DNA from 2 places in the Pseudomonas sp. KH_040 genome. Region 2 is predicted to be linked to the other one. Evidence: predicted binding sites of a transcription regulator. Region 2 holds the regulator's gene; the other holds the start of a gene.

Region 1 (3,405 bases), 3.1 Mb from region 2:
TGAAACTGTTCGGCAGTCAGAGCCTTTATGCGTTCTTCAGCTTCTTCGCGCTGGTGCTGGTGTGGCGGATCCGGCCGAAAGCCGTGACCAATCTGCATCAGGTCGACGACGCGCCACTGCATCACGTGGCCATGCCCGACAGTATGTCCAGCTCGCCACTGGTGGCGGCCCTCGACCCTCGAGTAGACGAGCAGGTGGTGCAGGAGCAGATGGTGCAGGACCCTTTGCAGGCGCCGACAACGCCTGAGCCAGAGCCAGAGCCTGAACCCGATGCGCAGCCAGAGCTTGCAGCAGAAGCGGAGCCTGATAGTGGCAGTGACAAGCCTGCTCCGGATCTCAGTGGCGGCAGACCTTGAACTGAACAAAACGCATGGCGCATAAAAAAGGGCAGCCCTGGGCTGCCCTTTTTATTGGCCGGACGAATCAGAGATCGTCTTTGTCGAAACGGCGTGCCTCACGTTGCAGCTGATACACAAAACGCTCAACGTTGCGCGCGGCCTGACCACTGATGTTGTGGAAACGCAGGCCGGCGAAGGTGATGTTGAGTTTTTCTTCGAAGTGCAGATAACGCAGTTCAACGGAGGTCGGCTGGTTGCCGAACAGCGGCGGGGCGATCAGGCGGTCATAGACCTGGCCCAGTTGCAGGCGATCAGTGATATCGCCTTCGAAACGCAGCTTGCAGCCGGTCGCGGAGATATCCAGCAGTTTGCCGTTGATCGGCGCCTTGAGCTTTTCACCGCCCAGTTCAACGCTGACCAGATCAGTCAGTTTCAGTGCGGCGCGGAAAGCATTGCGGCGCTGGTGGTAAACCACTTCGGTCGGTAGCTCGCCGGTGTAGAAGCGATCACCGTCGGATTCCTCGATATTCAGCGTGCCGGTGCATTCCCAGGCAATGCGCACACCGTCATGAAAGCCTTCGACCTTGAACGGCTCGCCGGCCAGCAGGAAGCGTTCGCCGTCACGTGGGATCATCTCGTCCAGCGCGATCGAAGCGCTGTCGCGGTCGACTTTGATCAGATAGCTCTGGAAGCGCTGGCTGCGCTCATGAAAGGTAATGATCAGCGGATCGTGGCTTTCTTGCAGCTGGCGCAGGTTGCTGGAGATTTCCAGTGGCGTGGTGAGCACCTTAGGGGGCTGCGGAGCATCATCCGCGCTGAGGGCGTTGGACACGGTTAATCAATCTCCAGACAAAATATGACGACTAGCCAGCATTTTGCCAGCATGTTCCGCGGGTTGATAGAGCTGGCGCATCAACGGCTCATGCCTGGCTGAGCGGACGCGGTATGGCGGGTTTGGCAAAGGTGCCACTGGCGTTATAAAGCGCTGGCGCTTCACCGCCGGTGAGGATCTTCAGCTGATTGGCCGTGGCGGCCTGCTGGATCTGAATGGACTGGCCATTCTTGACGTTGGCGGCCTGGCATTGAGCGATCAGATCGGTCAATGCATCGCCTTGCGTCAACAGCTGCTCGCCAATGCTCGACTGGCTGGCCAGTTGCACAAGGCCTGTACGATCAGTCGGCAGGTTGAGGCTGGCGAGGATTTCGCTGCGTTTGCGGCCATGCTGTTCAAGCAGAATGATCAATGCCTGTTTGTGCGCCAGAATTTCTTCCAGCAGGGGCATGTCGCGACCGTGCAACGCGAGAGATTCGGTTTGCAGCAACTCCAGCAATTGTTGAGCTGGAGCAAAGTCGTCGTTGATCAGTTGCAATAAATTAGTGTCGTGCATGGCTGGCCTTGGGTGTTAAGCGTCCAAAAGCCTCGCGCCGGCAAAGGCCTAGCGCTGGGCTTCGAAGTTGAGCAGTTTGCTGGCTACACGGTTGCTGTCGACTTTATAGCTGCCATCGGCAATCGCGGCTTTCAACTCGGCCACACGGGCTTTGTCGACAGCAGGTTGATCGCGCAGCTTGTCAGTGACCTTCTGCAACTGTTGAGCCTCATTACTGAGGTGTACCGATTCCCCGCTTTTTGCGGTACTGGCCGTTTCGGCCTGGGTATTCAGCGGCGCGGAGGTGCCGGTTTCGGCGGTTTCCTTGGCGTTGCTGGTACGTGTACTGCCCGTAAGTGACGAGGAGCTGTTCAAACGGCTGAAATCGATGACCATGATAAAAACCTCTGGGAATTTGGACGCTTGCCATGTTTTCGGCCATCCCCTGGAAAACTTTAGGCACATTTACAATGAGCCTTGCATGCGCCGGCGCGTGTCCTGCTGCGGCACAGTTTAGGGAACAGCCGGGGCTAGCGCCAGTTTTCTACATCGCCACTTCCACTTGGCCCGGCGCGGTGACTTGCGCCTTGATGACCCGTTGCGAGTTGAGGTTTTTCACCCGGATCTGTTCTTTCAAACCGCCATTGGCCAGCGCTTCACCGGGCATGCGCACGGCGAGCGTGCCGCTGCGCGCAGTGATGACCACTTGATCGCCCTTGCGAATGACTTCGGCCTGTTCCAGATGAACCAGGGTAATGACCTGATCGGCTACCGTTGGTCGGGTCAATTTCTGCCCGATCGCTTCGTCTACCGAGGTCAGAAAGCCTTGGTTGATCGTGCTCACGTCGCGCTCTCGCAGGGTCACGTCCTGTGGCTCGATAATCCCTGCGCGTTTCAGCGGTCGGGTAGTTGTCACAATCTCGCGAAACAGGCGGACTTGAGCGGGCACGAACACGGTCCAGGGCGAGGTGCCCTCACAGCGGACCTTCACGGTAACCCGGCCCAAAGGACGTGCCGGGCTCTCCAGAGTCGCTGTCAATTCCTTGTCGCACATAGGCATGCGCATACGCGGGTCGAGCTGGTTTACTTCGATTTCATAGCGGCCTTCCGTTTGACTGGTAGCCAGATAGTCTTCTACGGTGAATTCAAGAAAGCCCTGAGTGACGCCGATAAGCATGTCAGGCAAGGTAACCGCATCAGCAATGGCAGGGCTGCCAGCGAAAAAGCAGCAAATGGCGCACGCGGCACCAAGCCCTTTGCGAAGGGGTGATGTCAGGCGTCGGAAAAATGTCGTTTGAGCGTTCATACGAGTTAAAAAGCAAGCGCCGTGCCGTTTAGCAATGAATGTGCGTCGCAACAACACTTGGCGTTGGTGTAGGAGTCTGGGCATGGCTGGTGTAATGGATTCGGTGAACCAGCGCACGCAACTGGTAGGGCAGAATCGCCTGGAGCTGTTGTTGTTCCGTCTCGACGGTCAGCAGCTCTATGGAATCAACGTGTTCAAGGTGCGGGAAGTGTTGCAGTGCCCGTCGCTGACGTTGATGCCCAAGTCCAGTCCTGTCGTGTGCGGGGTGGCAAATATCCGGGGGGCGACCATTCCGATCCTTGATCTGGCAATGGCTACCGGTTCCGGAGCGTTGAAAGACAAGAACAACCCGTTCGTGATCATCACGGAGTACAACACCAAGACCCAGGGTTTC
Region 2 (3,405 bases):
TTGCTTTCGACTTCGGTGACCAGTTGGGTCACACGCTTGATCACCTGACCGGTCAGGTCCTGGTAATCCTGGGCCAGCAGGATGTCGTTGAGATTGCTCGACACCGCACGGTTGTCCGTGCTGCTGCGTGACAGAAAACCGTCGACCCGGCGCGCCAGTTCACGGAACTCTTCAGCCCCGACCTCGCGACGCATGAAGCGGCCCCAATCAGCGCTCAAGGTCTGGGCTTCATCAGCCAGACTATTGACCACCGGCGTGGCGCTTTCCACCAGATCCATGGTGCGGTTGGCCGCGGCCTCTGTCAGCTTGACCACATAGCCCAGGCGTTCGGTGGCGTCGGTGATTTGCGACACTTCCTCGGCCTGCGGCATGTTCGGGTCGATCTGGAAGTTGACGATCGCACTGTGCAGTTCACGTGTGAGCTTGCCCACTTCCTGGTACAGGCCACGGTCACGGGTCTGATTGAGCTCATGGATCAGTTGCACAGCGTCGCCGAACCTGCCTTTTTCAAGGCTTTCGACCAGTTCGACCGCGTGTTTTTTCAGGGTCGACTCGAAATCGCCCTGTGAAGATTCGTTATGCTCCATAGCTCCCCCGCGCGTTCATCAGCCGATGCGTTCGAAAATCTTCTCGATTTTGTCTTTCAACGCCTGAGCCGTGAAAGGTTTGACTACGTAGCCGTTTACACCGGCCTGAGCGGCTTCAATGATCTGCTCGCGCTTGGCTTCTGCAGTCACCATCAGCACTGGCAGGTGCTTGAGCTTTTCATCGGCACGCACGTGGCGCAGCAGGTCGATACCGGTCATGCCCGGCATGTTCCAGTCCGTTACCAGAAAGTCGATGCTGCCGCTGTTGAGCACTGGAATGGCAGTCACGCCATCGTCAGCCTCGACGGTGTTGGTGAACCCAAGATCACGCAGCAGGTTCTTGATGATCCGCCGCATCGTTGAGAAGTCATCAACGATGAGGATTTTCATGTCTTTGTTCAATTCGACCTCCAAGCAGTCTTAAACGCGCCCAGCACCTGGACGCGCCACTTCAATCAATCGGCTTAGCACTCGAAGACTGTCTGGAGCACAACAGAGCAAGACCGGTGCCGTTCATCACCGCACCAGCCTCGTTCGCAGTGTCCCCACACCGCCTTCAGCGCGCTCGCCACTCCCCCAAACGCCCCCGCAAACGGGCCGCGCACTGGCTGTGTAACTGGCTGACCCGCGATTCACTGACGCCAAGGACTTCACCGATTTCCTTGAGGTTCAGCTCTTCGTCGTAGTACAGCGCCAACACCAGTCGCTCACGCTCCGGCAAATTGGCAATCGCGTCCGCCAACGCAGCCTGGAAACGTTCATCTTCCAGATCGCGCGACGGCTCAAGATGAGCACTCGCGCCATCCTCGTGCAGCCCTTCGTGTTCGCCGTCCTGCAGCAGGTCGTCGAAACTGAACAGGCGGCTGCCCAAGGTGTCATTCAAAATCCCGTAGTAATCGTCGAGACTCAATTGGAGTTCGGCTGCAACCTCGTGATCTTTAGCGTCACGGCCGGTTTTAGCTTCAATTGAGCGAATTGCGTCACTGACCATACGGGTATTGCGGTGAACCGAGCGTGGCGCCCAGTCCCCTTTGCGCACTTCGTCGAGCATCGCGCCGCGGATTCGAATGCCCGCGTACGTTTCAAAACTGGCGCCTTTGCTGGCGTCATATTTGGTCGAGACTTCGAGCAGACCGATCATTCCGGCCTGGATCAGGTCTTCGACCTGCACACTCGCCGGCAAACGCGCCAGCAAGTGGTAGGCGATGCGTTTGACCAGTGGCGCGTAACGCTCGATCAGTTCGTACTGCGCGTCACGTGCCGACTTCTTGTAGTAGTTCATACCGCTTGCGGTCATAGCACGGGCCCTGCCGTTTGCTGCACGAGGCGCTCGACGAAAAACTCAAGGTGGCCACGCGGGTTGGCGGGCAGCGGCCAGGTGTCGACCTTCTGCGCGATCGCCTTGAACGCCAGTGCGCACTTGGAACGCGGGAAGGCTTCATACACCGCACGCTGCTTCTGCACCGCTTTACGCACGCTTTCGTCGTAAGGCACGGCGCCGACATATTGTAGGGCCACGTCAAGGAAGCGATCCGTGACCTTGGTCAACTTGGCGAACAGGTTGCGCCCTTCCTGCGGGCTCTGCGCCATGTTGGCGAGGACGCGGAAGCGGTTCATGCCGTAATCGCGGTTGAGCAATTTGATCAGCGCGTAGGCGTCGGTAATGGACGTCGGCTCGTCGCAGACCACCAGCAACACTTCCTGGGCTGCGCGAACAAAACTGACTACCGAGTCACCAATACCCGCAGCGGTGTCGATCACCAATACGTCGAGATTGTCGCCGATGTCGCTGAACGCCTGGATCAGGCCGGCGTGTTGCGCCGGGCTCAGGTGGACCATGCTCTGCGTGCCGGACGCCGCCGGCACGATGCGAATGCCACCGGGGCCTTGCAACAGCACGTCGCGCAATTCGCAACGGCCTTCGATGACGTCGGCCAGCGTGCGCTTAGGGGTCAGCCCCAACAATACGTCAACGTTCGCCAGACCGAGGTCGGCGTCCAGCAGCATGACCCGACGGCCAAGCTCTGCCAGCGCCAGCGACAAGTTCACTGACACGTTAGTCTTGCCGACGCCACCTTTGCCGCCGGTCACCGCGATCACCTGTACGGGATGCATGCTGCCCATGTTATTTCTTTACCTTGTCTTGCATAGACGGAGGCCACATTACTGGCTGCGCGTTCACAACCGGAACAATGCATGGCAGACCATCGATGTAGGTACAAAAACTGTTCATGAATACCTCAGCCTACCTGCTTGGTCGGGCTGTGATAGATATCAGCGAACATGTCAGCCATGGCTTCTTCGCTGGGTTCTTCCTGCATTTGCACGCTGACGGCGCGGCTGACCAGTTGATGACGACGCGGCAGATGCAAATCATCCGGAATCCGTGGGCCATCGGTCAGGTACGCGACCGGCAATTCATGACTGATCGCCAGGCTCAACACTTCGCCAAGGCTGGCCGTTTCATCCAGTTTAGTCAGGATGCAGCCGGCAAGCCCGCAACGCTTGTAACTGTGATAAGCGGCGGTTAGAACCTGTTTCTGGCTGGTGGTTGCCAAGACCAGATAATTTTTTGACCGAATGCCACGCCCGGCCAGACTTTCGAGCTGCATGCGCAGGGCTGGATCGCTGGCTTGCAGGCCGGCAGTATCGATCAACACCACGCGTTTGCGCAGCAGTGGATCCAGCACCTGCACCAGCGATTGGCCCGGATCGACGTGGGTCACCGGCACATTGAGAATGCGACCCAGCGTCTTCAGCTGTTCCTGAGCGCCGATACGGAAACTGTCCATGCTCACCAGCGCGACATTCTGCGCGC

What was found. The regulator FliA, encoded in region 2, starts transcription of late flagellar genes. The targets are predictions, from matches to a motif close to CTAAAGTTTNNNNNNNNNNNGCCGNTAA.
Region 1: the regulator FliA is predicted to act here: its motif matches at 2,137-2,164, upstream of flgM (flagellar biosynthesis anti-sigma factor FlgM).

What each region holds. Positions count from the first base shown of each region.
Region 1 covers NZ_CM174487.1:5,015,463-5,018,867, reverse strand. Annotated here, with positions in the region: gene AC3IUF_RS22340 (MFS transporter) at 1-356, shown strand, start outside; gene AC3IUF_RS22335 (flagellar brake protein) at 424-1,170, opposite strand; gene AC3IUF_RS22330 (flagella synthesis protein FlgN) at 1,259-1,726, opposite strand; gene flgM (flagellar biosynthesis anti-sigma factor FlgM) at 1,775-2,101, opposite strand; gene flgA (flagellar basal body P-ring formation chaperone FlgA) at 2,250-3,011, opposite strand; gene AC3IUF_RS22315 (chemotaxis protein CheV) at 3,094-3,405, shown strand, end outside.
Region 2 covers NZ_CM174487.1:1,869,571-1,872,975, reverse strand. Annotated here, with positions in the region: gene AC3IUF_RS08395 (protein phosphatase CheZ) at 1-587, opposite strand, end outside; gene AC3IUF_RS08390 (chemotaxis response regulator CheY) at 606-977, opposite strand; gene fliA (RNA polymerase sigma factor FliA) at 1,144-1,884, opposite strand; gene fleN (flagellar synthesis regulator FleN) at 1,881-2,711, opposite strand; gene flhF (flagellar biosynthesis GTPase FlhF) at 2,828-3,405, opposite strand, start outside.